DNA from 4 places in the Microbispora sp. NPDC088329 genome. Region 1 is predicted to be linked to each of the others. Evidence: riboswitches for the same ligand, from Rfam matches in the RefSeq annotation. Region 1 holds a riboswitch; each other region holds the start of a gene.
The links. Region 1 has a riboswitch for cyclic di-AMP ahead of AB0O28_RS36550 (GH25 family lysozyme). Riboswitches for the same ligand answer to the same signal wherever they lie in the genome.

Region 1 (3,201 bases):
GGCCGAGCCTCGGCGAGGAACTGCGCCGCAACGCGCTCATCGCGCTCGCCGTCGCGCTCGCGGCGCAGCTCGTCTACCTGGCGCTACGGTTCCGGTGGACGTTCGGCACGGCGGCCGTGGCGGCGCTGTTCGTGGACGCGGCCGTCGTCGTCGGCGCGTTCGCCTGGCTCGGCAAGCCGATCGACGGCGTCTTCCTGGCCGCGATGCTCACGATCATCGGCTATTCGGTCAACGACAAGGTCGTGCTCTTCGACCGGGTGCGCGAGCTGTGGCCGGTGCGGCGCGGGGAGCCGTTCCACCGGGTGGTGAACGCCGCGATCCTGCAGACCGTGCCGCGCACCGTCAACACCGGGCTCGGGGCGCTGTTCATCCTGGCGGCGCTGGCGGTGTTCGGCGGCGACTCGCTGCGCGACTTCGCCGTCGCCCTGCTGATCGGCATCGTCGTCGGCACGCTGTCGTCGTCGTTCGTGGCCGGGCCGGTGGCGATCGCGCTGGAGAGGCGCAGCTCGCAGCCGCCGCCCGCTCCCGCCGCCCCGCGCCGCAGGCCCGTCACTCGTGACGGATCGGGCGCGGTCGTCTGAGCCGCGAGTCGTGGCCCCGGGACGTGCCCGGGGCCACGAGAGCGGATCAGCGCCGGATCAGCGCCGGCCGAGTGCGCGCAGCTCAGCGGGCGTCAGCGCGGAGACGTTCTGGTCGATGGGCGAGTCGGTGTACTGATGGATCGCCCAGGACTTCCAGTCGGCGGGCGGCGTGATGTCGCCCGGGGCCTTGCTGTAGTGGGCCACCCACAGCGGGTACTGGCCGAGGCCGCCGCCGTACTCGTTCGCGAAGTTCCAGCCGCTGTAGAACATCGGCCTGGTCCCGGTCTTGGCCGTCACGTACTCCAGCCAGGTCTTGGCCCACTTGTTGACATGTGCGACCGACTCGCCGTCGGTGGTCTCCAGGTCGAGCACCAGGATGTCACCGGGCTTGCTCGGCTGCGCGTTCACCACCTCGAGGAAGTGGTCGGCCTCGGCGACGGGGTCGTTGGAGGGATGGCCGTAGTGGTAGACACCGCGGACGATGCCCTTCTTCTCCAGCTCCCGCCAGTGGCGGGGGAAGGACGAGTCGGTCCACGAGGTTCCCTCGGTGGCCTTGATGAAGCCGAACTGCGCGCGGCTGTTCACCCAGTCGTGGTCGGCCTCGTAGCCGGAGACGTCCTGGCCGTACGTGTGCGGGTTGGCGTAGGCCGGGGCGGACAGGACGACGGCCGCCGTGACGGTGGCCGAGGCGGCCGAGACCGCGAGGGTCGCCGCCGCGAGGGCGGAGCGCAGGCGCCGGCGGGAGGGCCGGCGGCCGAGGGAGAGCCGATGGGTGGGCATACGGGGTTGACTCCTTGCTTCCATGCCGCCTACCGGGTTAGCTGACGGGTTCGGGCAGGAAGTGCCCTACGGACGCATCTGGGGGCTGCGCCCGATTCACCCCAGGAAATGGGTCCCCGGCTCCGCAGGACGCGGATTCGGCGGCCGCGCGATCATCCTGATCGCGTGGACCGGGCAACGACACGGCAACGGACACGAGAAGGCGGAGACCGCCGGTACCCATTGCCGTGGCACCTAAAGGTACACACCGCACCAGAATGGTGTAAACAGGACAAAAGGCGTCTTTACCTGCGCGCGAGTTGCCGCGGCGAGATGGCGTCGGCGCACCCTCGGGCCCGTCAGTCCGGGGTAAGGATCACGGCTACCGACGGTAAGTAGTCAATCAATTGCCCTGCGTGAAAGAGTCCGTCTCCGGAGGGATCACCCTCCTCCTCCCTCCCGAACCTGGGGAGGGGATCGCGACGAACGACGGGAGTGGTCTTGTGCTTCTCCTCGAGGCGGGCGGTGTGAGAGGCATCCCTCATCACGTGGCGTGTGTCATGGACGGGAACGGCCGGTGGGCCGCGCAGCGGTCGCTGCCCCGCACCGCGGGGCATCGGGCGGCGGAGGCCGCCGTGATCGACGTCATCGAGGCAGCGCACACGGCCGGCGTCGAGTGGTTGAGCCTGTACGCCTTCTCAACGGAGAACTGGCGGCGCCCGGCCCCCGAGGTCGACGTCCTGCTGCGCCTGGTGCGGCGCGCCATACGCAAACACGCCTTGTCACTGCACACACGCGGGATCCGATGCCGGTTCCTCGGGGTCACAGACCCGCGGATCCCGCCCGCGCTGGCGCGGGACATCGCCGACCTGACGGCGCTGACCCACGACAACCGGCGGATGACGTTGACGGTCGCGTTCGATCACGGCGGTCGTCGCGACATCATCGAGGCCGCCCGGTCGCTGATCCGCGACGGGGTGCCGCCCGAGCAGGTCACCGAGGAGAGTTTCGCCCGTCGCCTGCCCCACCCCGACATGCCGGAGGTGGACCTGGTCATCCGCACCTCCGGAGAGCAGCGGATTTCCAACTTCATGCTGTGGCAGGTGGCGTACGCCGAATGGGTCTTCCCCCGGGTGCTGTGGCCCGACTTCCGGGCCGAGCACTTCTGGGAGTGCCTGGAGGCCTACCGGCGGCGCGAGCGCCGGTACGGCGGCGTACAGGCACCGGCCCCTATGGGAAAGGGATGTCGATGAGCGACGCAGCAGCAGCCGGAACCGACGCCGATCCGCTCGGCCCGGGATCGATGCTCCACCGGTTGACCCGGCAGGCACGCTGGGGGCTGGTGGCGACCCGGGCCATCGTCCTGGAGGCCGCGCACCCGCAGATCGGCGCGGCGTTGATCACCAACTCGACTTTCGTCGCGCACCCGTGGCGGCGGCTGCGCAACACCGTGCTCAGCACGCAGCGGATCGTCGACCCCGACATTCAGGTGCGGCAGCGGGAGGCGGCCCGGCTCAACCGCCTGCACGCCCGCATCACCGGTGTCGACGCGGAGGGCCGCCCGTTCAACGCCGCCGACTCCGAGGCGCGCGCCTGGGTGGTGGCGACGCTGTTCGAGTCCACGGTCACGATGTGCCGGCTGAGCGGCGAGTCCCTCGACGGCCCCGCCCTGGACCGGCTGTACGCCGAGTTCCGGGCGTTCCTCGCCCTGATGGACCCCTACGGGGGCAAGCTGCCGCCCACCCTGCGGGAGTTCTGGCGCTACTACGCGCGCTTCGTGGAAGAGCGGCTGGAGAACACCGAAGCGGTCCACGTCATCCTCGACCGCCTGTTCGCGCAGGTGCCCGCTCCCCCTCTGCTA
Region 2 (3,201 bases), on a different contig from region 1:
TCCTCGCGCGACGCGGCGCGGTAGAGCGCGACCAGGCTCCGCTCGCCGAACCGGACGGCGATGTAGCGGCAGGCCAGCCACGCCTCCTCATACGCCTGGGCGGGCCTGGCGGCGAAGTCGGCGGGCCCCGGCAGACCGTGCAGCGCCGCCTTCCCCGCGGCCACGTCGGCGGCCAGCTCGGCGGCGATCGTCCGGACCGGCAGGCCGCTGTCCAGATAGCCGACATAGTCGGCGAAGCCCTCCATGAGCCACATCGGCACGGCGCGGGGGCCGGCGGTCGCGACGTGCGTCAGCTCGTGGGTCACGACGACCAGACGGCCGGTCGCGGTCAGGCGGGCGAACGCGGCAGGCTGCACGATCACCCGGCCGGCCGTGGCGACGGCCGCCAGATCGTCCACCTTCGCCGGCGAGGCCAGCACGGCCGCCTGCTCCTCGGTGCGCGGCACGAGGACCACCGCGCCCTCGTGTCCTCGGCCGTGTCCTCCCCAGACCCTCGTCACCGTACGGTCCGCCTCGCCGGCCAGCGCGGCGATCCCGGCGACCAGCGACCCGGGCGACCCGACGACGACGACGCGCTCGCCGCGGACGACGGAGGCGCCGGTCCACATGTCCGGATGCTCCCGCACGGCGGCGCGGGCACGCGTCAGCAGGGGACGCAGCGGGTCGGGCGGGGCCGCGGCGGCAGGCCCGGCCAGCAGCACGGCCAGCGCGACGGCGACGGCCGCCGTGCGGCGGAGACGGAACCTGTGGGGCGGGTTTGCGGCGTGGCGCCGATCGGCCCGCGCAGGCGCCGCCACGCTCCCGGGCACCGCGGAGACCTCGCCGGTCGCCGTCCGCGGAGCCGTCCGCTCTGGCGAGGGGACTGCCGGGTCCATCCGGCAGGGGGACATCTCAGCCGGACACGGCGGGAGACCGTCCCCTTCAGGGGATGGAGGAGTCACGCCGTGCATGCTAACCAGCACATGTCACGGCCCCGCCCACCTCGGCGAGGTGGGCGGGGCCGTAGGGACGGCGCCGGTCGAGGGGGCTGGTGACCGGTGCCCGTCAGACGCCCGGACGGACGGCACCGACGAAGGTGCTCCTCCGGTAGGCGTCCAGCTTGTCGATCCGGACCCGCGTGCCGGTGTGCGGAGCGTGGATCATCTTGCCGTGCCCGACGTACATGCCGACGTGGCCGCCGCCGCTCGTGAAGATCAGGTCACCGGGCTCGAAGTGACCCCAGGACACCTTCTTCCTGACCGCGCTGCGGATGGACCACGTCGTGCGCGGCAGCCGTACGCCCGCCTGGCGCCAGGCGTACTGGACCAGGCCCGAGCAGTCGAACGCGCCCGGTCCCGTGGCGCCGTAGCGGTAGGGGTCTCCGATCTGCTTCTTGGCGGCCTTGACCGCGCGCTCGGCCTTGACCTGCTGGAGCACGCCCCTGCCGATCTTCCGCTTGGCGGCGCGTTTCCTGGTCTGCTGCTTCTTCACGGCGGCCTTGCGAGCGGTGGTGCCGGTGCTCGCCTTCGTGGTCGTCTTCGCGGCGGTCTTCGCCGCTGTGTCCGTCTTGACGACCGTGACCGTCACCGTGTCGGCCGCCGCCGGCTGCGCACCGGCGACCCCTACGGATGCCGTCAAAGCGGCACCTCCAAGGGCAATTCGGGCAAGACGGGACAGACTAGCGGGGGTGGTAGACAGGATCTCTCCTCGGGTCTTCCGCTCACGCCTACCGGGTTAGCTGACGGGTTCGGGCGGGGAAGTCGCCCTACGGCGCGCGACGCGCCGATTCACCCCGGACCTTCGGTGAAGGTCGATGGTTCCCCGGCTCCGTGCCTCCTGACTGCACGGACTCGGCATGCCACCGGCGCCGGGGGGATCCCGCGAAGGGGAGAGTGGTGAAGGGCGCCGATGACGGTGGATGACTGCGCGACCGGCCGGCCGGACCGGGCTCGCGACGGCGAGGCGTGCTCGCCGCGGCCCAGAAGCTACCGAGGACCCGCCGCGTTCGGCAAAGCCCTCCCGTCGCATAAAGATCGGATAACGAAGGTCACCAAGAAGAAACGGCAGCGTACCCGCAGCGCGAAAGGGCTAAATGTGACTCTGCTCACAATCCTGGCAACGGGCGGCGAATCCGGTCACAGCAGCCACAAAAAGCACAGAAGTCGCGGACGTCAGGGGCGGACGGCGCCGATCGCGTGATACTCGGCAAGTGTGACAATCTTCACAACATCGCCGGTCTGCGGAGCGTGGACGACCTTGCCGTCACCGGCGTAGATGCCGACATGCCCGTACCCGGCATGCCAGAGCAGGTCTCCCGGCTGGAGCTCGTCCAGCGAGACCCGGCGGCTCGCCCCCCAGGCCCACTGCTCGTAGCTGGTCCGGGGCAGGGTCACCCCGGCCGCCGCCCAGGCGCCCTGCACGAGCCCTGAGCAGTCCCATCCGTCCGGTCCGGTGCCCCCGTAGCGGTACGGCTTGCCGACCTGCTTGTAGGCGAACTGGAGAGCCGCGAGCGCGTTGCCGGACGCGGGCCCGGTGTAGACGACGCCGGGGCTGTTGGGGTTGCCGGGGTTGAACGTCCCGAGTGAGCGCAGGAGCTTCATCTGCTCCCTGACGAGCTTGTCGACCTTCTCCTTCTCGTCGGCGAGCTCACCCCTGACGTCAGTGGCCTCCTTGTAGAGCGCCTTGCTGCGGTCGCGGCGGTCCTTGAGGTCCTTGATGGCGCTCTCGTACTCCTTGAGCCGCCCGGCACGCTCGGCGGAGATGTGGTTGAGCGTCGCGAGGCCGCTGAGCATCGAGTCGGGGTCGCCGCCGGAGAAGACGCCGCCCAACGACCCCATGTCGCCGACCTGGTAGCTGTTGACGGCCATCGTGACCAGCCCGGAGCGGAGCGCCTCCACCCGGACGTTCTGCTTCTTGTAGTCGCCGTTGATCGCGAGGTACTTCTCCCTCGCCTTCTTCCACTTCTCGCTGGCCGCGTTGTAGCGGTCCACGAGTGTGTCGGCCTGCTTGTTGAGCTTGCTCAGCTTCGCCTTGGCCTGCGCGACCGTGGGCTTCGGATCCGCCTGCGCGCCCGTCACCGGCGTCAGCAGGACCACCGTGGCCAAACCGGCGGCCACCGGCACACGCCCTCGCACTGAGCCCCCTCTTGGATCAACGAAACCTGCGGCGCGACTCTATCTAGGCGATCATGAAGTCTCAACCTATTCGCAGGTATTCGCGGCG
Region 3 (3,201 bases), on a different contig from region 1:
CCGTAGCCCTGCTGACCGTAGTCCTGCTGGCCGTAACCGGGCTGCTGGCCGTAGTCCTGCTGGCCGTAGCCCTGCTGCTGGCTCTGCTGGGCGCCGTAGCCCTGCTGGCCGTACTGCTGCTGACCGTAGTCCTGCTGCTGGCCGTAGCCACCCTGGGACGACTGGCCGTACTGCTGCTGGCCCTGCTGGGCGCCGTAGCCCTGCTGACCGTACTGCTGCTGGCCGTAACCGGGCTGCTGACCGTAGTCCTGCTGGCCGTAGCCCTGCTGCTGGCCGTAGCCCTGCTGCTGGCCGTAACCGCCCTGGGCGGGGTCATAGCCGGGCTGCTGCTGCGGGCCCGTCTGCTGCCCGGGCTGGCGATAGCTGACGACCGTGACGTCGGGGTCGTAGTCCTGGGCTGGTCTGTCCGTGCCGTACCCGGGGCTCGATGACGGCGGTGGCGTTCCGTCCGACTCGTCCTGGGGGTACGGCGGCTGTCCGGTGCTCACCGTGTCACCTCGTTTCGAAGACGCATGCGCCGCACGTCTGTAGCACACGCTGATATTGCCAAAAGTAGCGACAGGTGTATCAACAGTCACCTTTGCGGCGGTCGACAATCAGCGTCAAAGATCACAAACCAGCCTTCATCAATGGCGATCGAGGTGCAGCAGCATTCGGGTGTTCCCCAGAGTGTTCGGCTTGACGTGCTCCAAGTCGAGGAACTCGGCGACGCCCTCGTCGTACGACGCGAGCAGTTCCGCGTACACCTCGGGGGAGACCGGGGTGCCCTGAATGGGCCTGAAACCGTGCCGGGCGAAGAACTCGACCGCGAAGGTGAGGCAGAAGACCCTCCGCACACCGAGGTCCCTGGCGGTCTCGATGAGCGCCGCGACGATTTGATGGCCGATTCCCCCGCGGCGCGCCGCGGGATCCACCGCCACGGTCCTGATCTCGGCCAGGTCCTCCCACAGCACGTGCAGCGCGCCGCACCCGACGACCTGACCGCCGATCTCGGCCACCCAGAACTCCTGGACGTCCTCGTACAGCGTCACCGTGCTCTTCTTGAGCAGACGGGGACCGACTCCCGAGTACGCGTCGACAAGGCGCCGGATGGCCCGGACGTCGGGCGTCCTGGCCCGGCGCACCGTCACGGCGGTGGCGCCCTCTCCGGTGGGCGTCTGCGCGGCGACCTGCTCCATGAGCGGCCAGCCTAGCCGGACCACGGGCGATCCCTCACCGTCGGCGTCCAGCGGCATCATGGATAACGGTCATGCCCAAACGCCACACTCGACATAGGGCCTGACTGTGCGTAGCCGCCAGGATACGGGCGAACGACCCGCCCGCCCGGCGGCAGCAGTTCCGGTTCGTCCCATTTTTCCCGAGAGTCCCAGCAGCCAATACAAAGACTCAGATCCGCTCAAACCCAGGTGAACGCGGACATACCAGTGCCGAACTCGTGACCCGGTTGTGATCAATCGGTTGTCAAACGTAGACGGGTTTCGGAGTTCTGGTTGAGCAAGAACTCGCCGTGCACTATCGTCCTGCGACGATGCCGGTCATCGTGCACGCTCACGGCGGCCGGGCGCCGAGTCTTCGAAGCACCGCGTGCGGAGGGGAGCCGGGGACCCAACTGCAGGATCAGGATCGGTTCGATCTCAGATCGTCAAGGGGTGAATCCGTCAAGGTAGGGCTACTCCGGCCCGAACCCGTCAGCTAACCCGGTAGGCGCTCAGTAGCGCCCCGCCGAGCGGTCCCGTCCCGATGACGCGGGCCCGCCCCGGGGCGCATGTGGGAGAGGAGCTCGGTTGCGCATGCGTGGAGGACGGTCGGCGGGCAGGCACGCCCGCGGCCGACAGTCCGGATCCGGCACGGCCGGTCCGGGTGCAATCCGCCGGTTGGCGTTCGTCGGCGTCGCGCTCACCGCGATCACGTTCGGCGCCCCGGTGGTCCGCGCCACCGCCGACCCGAAGCCGAGCCTCAAGGAGCTCACAGAGCAGGTCGAGAGCCTCTACACCGAGATCGAGAGCCTCACCGAGCAGTACAACGGCGAGCGCGTGCGTCTGAAGGCGGCCGAGCGGTCCGCCGAGCTCGCCAAGAAGAACCTCGCCAAGAGCGAGGCCGAGCTGGAGGTCCGCCGGCAGAAGGCGAGCGCTCTCGCACAGCACTCCTACATGACCAACGGGCTCAGCGGCGCGCTCGCGCTCATCGGCGGCGACGGCGACCCCAGGGAGTACCTGGACCAGGCCACCACGACGTACGCCCTGGAGCTGCAGGGAAGCCAGGAGGTCGCGGAGGTCACCAAGGCCATGGACGCCGCCGCGCGGGCCAGGCAGAGCGCCTCCGCCCGGCAGGCCGAGGTCAAGAAACTCCTCACCGGCCTCGACTCCCGGCGCGACAAGATCAATAAGTTGATCAAGAAGACCGAGAGCAGCCTCTACCGGCAGGTCTCCCGGACGGTCGGCAGCGAGACGCGCAGCAGGATGTCGTTCCCCATCGTGGGCGACGGCAAGGCGGCCCAGGCGGCACGCTGGGCGCTCAGGCAGCAGCTCAAGCCGTACGTGTGGGGCGCCGAGGGGCCCGGCTCCTTCGACTGCTCGGGTCTGGTCATGGCGGCCTACCAGGCCGTCGGCGTCAGCCTGCCGCACTACACCGGCGACCAGTGGACGGCGGGCACGCACATCTCCCGTGACCAGCTTCGCCCCGGCGACCTGGTGTTCTTCTACTCCGACCTGCACCACGTGGGCATCTACATCGGCGGCGGCTACATGATCCACGCGCCGCGCACGGGAGACGTCATCCACATCGCGAGGATCGCCGGGCGGCCGTTCGCGGGAGCGGTGCGGGTCGCCGACTGAGTCGTCCGAACCGAAGGCGTGGGGTGGAACCGGGTCGCCGACTGAGTCGTCCCGAACCGAGGGCGTGGGGCGGAACGCGGTCAGATGAGACGACGGCGTGCCGCCCAGGCGACGGCCTCGATCGCGGTCGCGACGCCGATCCGGTCGCAGATGCCCCGCAGCCGGCGCCGCACGGTGCGACCGCTGACATCGAGACTGCGGCCCACGCGATCGGCTGTCACGCCCTTGGCCAGCTCCGCGAGGAGAAGCAGGTCCTCTTCGGTGAGACCGGCACGGTCAAGGTCCGAGGCGGGATTGCCACCTCGGTAGACGACCTCGGGAACACCCATCGTCCGCCCTCCCCCACGACGATGATTCGTCGGCCCAC
Region 4 (3,201 bases), on a different contig from region 1:
CTGCTCGCGCAGCGGGTGCGGACCAATGTCGAGCAGGGGGCGGCGGACGTGCTGAGCGACGTGCTCAGGTCGACGGTGATCGTCATGATCCTGGTCGGGGCCGTCGCGGTGGTGCTGGGCTACCTGGTGGCCGACCGCGCTCTGCGCCCGCTCGACCGCGTGACCGAGACCGCGCAGCGGCTGTCGGAGAGCACGCTGCACGAGCGGATCGCCCTGCGCGGCCCGCAGGACGAGGTCAAACGGCTCGCCGACACCTTCGACGCGATGCTCGACCGGCTGCACCGGGTGTTCGACGCCCAGCGCCGGTTCATCGCCAACGCCTCCCATGAGCTGCGCACCCCGCTGGCGGTCAACCGTACGGTCCTTGAGGTGTCGCTGGAGGAACCGGCCGCGTCGGAGGACCTCAAGGCGCTGGCCCGCGCGCTGCTGGGCACGAACGCGAGGTATGAGCGGCTGATCGAGGGCCTGCTCATGCTGGCCCAGTCGGAGCAGGAGGTGACCTGCCGCAGGCCGGTCGACCTGCGGCAGGTCGTCCGCACGGTGATGGAGCAGATCGACCTGCAGCCGCGACGCGGGAAGGTGGTCGTCCACGAGGACCTGCGCCCGGCGGTCGCGCAGGGTGATCCGCTCTTCCTCGAGCGCTGCCTGTTCAACCTGCTGGAGAACGCGATCAAGTACAACGTGCGCGACGGAGAGGTCTGGGTCCGGCTGCGGGAGGACGAGGCCGGGGTGAGCGTGACGGTGGAGAACACCGGGCCCCTCGTCCCGCCGTACGAGGTGGACGACATGTTCGAGCCGTTCCGCCGGCTCGGCGGCGACCGCGTGCGTTCCGCCCGGGGGGCGGGGCTGGGCCTGTCCATCGTCCGGGCCATCGCCGTGGCACACGGCGGCACGGCGGAGGCGCTGGCCCGGCCGGAAGGCGGCCTGGCGGTGACCGTGCGCCTGCCCGGGTGATCACGGGTTGCGCGCGCCACGGCGCGCCCCTGATGATCACGTGGCGCGGCCTGCTACCCACCCCGCCCGACTTGCCGCACTAAGCACCGTAAAATCTGACTTGGTCTAACTTGACCGGTTTGACCTGGTCTATTACCTTTTAGGCATCTCAGGGCGCACTTGCTCATCTCAATGGTCAAGAAGCCCTCCTCAGACCGACGCGGCCGGCCGATACCGGCCTGCCGCCCGGCCGCCGAGTCCGCGTCCGCGGAGCCGGGGACCCACCTCTCCTGGGGTGAATCGGCATGCCTGCCGTAGGGCGACTTCCAGCCCGAACCCGTCAGCTAACCCGGTAGGCGGCATGGAAGTAAGGGAGTTCGCCCCACCATGCACGTCCTCAACACCTGTATGCGCGCTGCCCTCGCGGGCGGGGCCCTCGCCGCCACCGTGCTGGTCGCGTCGCCGGCGGCGCACGCCGACAACCCGCACGCCGGCAAGGGCCCGGCGGCCTCGCAGTCCATGGCCGAGATCGCCTCCACGCTGCCCAAGATCAGCGCCGCGGACGTGCTGACCCTGGCCAGGAGCCAGGTCGGGATCAGCGAGAACGCGGCCGGCGGCGGAACCAAGTTCCAGCAGTGGTACATGTCCTCGCCCCGCGCCCGTGAGACCCTCGCCCGCGACGGAGGCACCCTGAAGGGCTACCTCAACGCCGCCTGGTGCGACATGTTCGTCTCCTGGGTCGGCGACCAGCTCGGCATCGGGCCCGTCATGGGCTCCGACGCCTACACGGTCGAGCACGCCCGCTGGTTCGCCGACCACGGCCGCTGGGGTCAGACGCCCAAGCCGGGCGCGGTGGTGTTCTTCAACTGGAACGGCAGCAAGGACATCGACGACATCGTGCATGTCGGCTTCGTCGTCAAGGACAACGGCGACGGCACCATCCGGACCATCGAGGGCAACACGGGCGACGGCGGCGCCGTCGAGACCCGCACCCGCCCCACCTCGCAGGTGGTCGGGTACGGCTACCCGATGTATCCCGCGGACGCCTCCACCACCGCCTCCGCCTGACGGGCCGGCGGTCCGGCACGGACCCCGAAGCGCGCCGGCGATCCCGGCGCGCTTCGCCGTCCACGCGAAGGACCGGAGTGCCGCCCGCTATCGCTGTGCATGCGCACGCCGCGATCCGCGACGGGTTCCCGAGCGGGGCCGTCCGGCCGGGTCGATCGGGGCAAGGATCGAGCCTCCAACAGACCCAGTGATCCTAGAAGGACAGGCGTTCCTGGTGGGGTCCGACTCGATCAAACCGGAGCGCGTCAGGTGGCCTCGCCCAACTGTTCGGCCAGCCGCTCCAGGCCGCCCCTGATGAGCCGCCCGTACTCGTCGTCGCCGAGTTCGCCGATCAAGGCCCGCGCCTGCTGGAGATGCTCACGGGCGCGGCCTGAGTCGCCCAGCTTGCGATAGCACTCACTCAGGTTCAGGTGCAAGGACGGATACAGGCCGGCCACGGAAAGTGGCACCCCGGCCTGGGCCACCCGCTCGTCGGTGACGAGATCGGCGGCGGCAAGCGCACGCAGATCCCACATCAGCTCCTGGTGCACGTCGTCCTGTACGTCGGCCATCGAGTGGGCGAGGACGCAAACATGCAGCGGGTCGCCCTGTTCACCGCCGATGTCGTCCCAGATCTGCGCGAACAGGTCGCGCGCGGCCTCACGCCGGCCCTGGTGGTGATGCAACTCCACCCCCTGACCGATCCGGGTCATCGTCGGGTCGGTGGTCATGATCATCTCCTTTTGCCGACGCAGGCGATCGCGGTCACCCTAGTGCCTGACGTGTCCTGACGACATGTTCCTGCGGGGGGCCGTCGCGGTGCCCGCGACGGCCCCGACGGCCCCGGTCAGGCGCCGACGTAGGCCGCGAGATGCTCGCCGGTGAGGGTGGAGCGGGCGGCGACGAGATCGGCCGGAGTGCCCTCGAAGACGATCCGGCCGCCGTCGTGACCGGCGCCCGGACCGAGATCGACGATCCAGTCCGCGTGCGCCATGACGGCCTGGTGATGCTCGATCACGATGACCGACTTGCCGGAGTCGACCAGCCGGTCCAGCAGGCCGAGCAGCTGCTCGACGTCGGCGAGGTGGAGGCCGGTGGTCGGCTCGTCCAGGACGTAGACACCCCCCTTGTCGCCCATGTGGGTGGCCAGCTTGAGCCGCTGCCGCTCGCCGCCGGACAGCGTGGTGAGCGGCTGGCCGAGCGTGAGGTAGCCGAGCCCGA

Region 2: linked by a shared signal. The riboswitch ahead of AB0O28_RS06765 (C40 family peptidase) and the one ahead of AB0O28_RS36550 (GH25 family lysozyme) in region 1 are both predicted to bind cyclic di-AMP.
Region 3: linked by a shared signal. The riboswitch ahead of AB0O28_RS28265 (NlpC/P60 family protein) and the one ahead of AB0O28_RS36550 (GH25 family lysozyme) in region 1 are both predicted to bind cyclic di-AMP.
Region 4: linked by a shared signal. The riboswitch ahead of AB0O28_RS08835 (CHAP domain-containing protein) and the one ahead of AB0O28_RS36550 (GH25 family lysozyme) in region 1 are both predicted to bind cyclic di-AMP.

What each region holds. Positions count from the first base shown of each region.
Region 1 covers NZ_JBFBIP010000031.1:27,043-30,243, forward strand. Annotated here, with positions in the region: gene secD (protein translocase subunit SecD) at 1-581, shown strand, start outside; gene AB0O28_RS36550 (GH25 family lysozyme) at 639-1,361, opposite strand; cyclic di-AMP (ydaO/yuaA leader) riboswitch at 1,373-1,514, opposite strand; gene uppS (polyprenyl diphosphate synthase) at 1,889-2,593, shown strand; gene AB0O28_RS36560 (oxygenase MpaB family protein) at 2,590-3,201, shown strand, end outside.
Region 2 covers NZ_JBFBIP010000002.1:505,324-508,524, forward strand. Annotated here, with positions in the region: gene AB0O28_RS06760 (hypothetical protein) at 1-809, opposite strand, end outside; gene AB0O28_RS06765 (C40 family peptidase) at 1,045-1,617, opposite strand; cyclic di-AMP (ydaO/yuaA leader) riboswitch at 1,692-1,845, opposite strand; gene AB0O28_RS06770 (NlpC/P60 family protein) at 2,151-3,113, opposite strand.
Region 3 covers NZ_JBFBIP010000018.1:3,263-6,463, forward strand. Annotated here, with positions in the region: gene AB0O28_RS28255 (RDD family protein) at 1-488, opposite strand, end outside; gene AB0O28_RS28260 (amino-acid N-acetyltransferase) at 627-1,178, opposite strand; cyclic di-AMP (ydaO/yuaA leader) riboswitch at 1,553-1,722, shown strand; gene AB0O28_RS28265 (NlpC/P60 family protein) at 1,875-2,834, shown strand; gene AB0O28_RS28270 (LuxR C-terminal-related transcriptional regulator) at 2,915-3,163, opposite strand.
Region 4 covers NZ_JBFBIP010000003.1:324,615-327,815, reverse strand. Annotated here, with positions in the region: gene AB0O28_RS08840 (HAMP domain-containing sensor histidine kinase) at 1-954, shown strand, start outside; cyclic di-AMP (ydaO/yuaA leader) riboswitch at 1,175-1,306, shown strand; gene AB0O28_RS08835 (CHAP domain-containing protein) at 1,321-2,001, shown strand; gene AB0O28_RS08830 (hypothetical protein) at 2,247-2,711, opposite strand; gene AB0O28_RS08825 (excinuclease ABC subunit UvrA) at 2,828-3,201, opposite strand, start outside.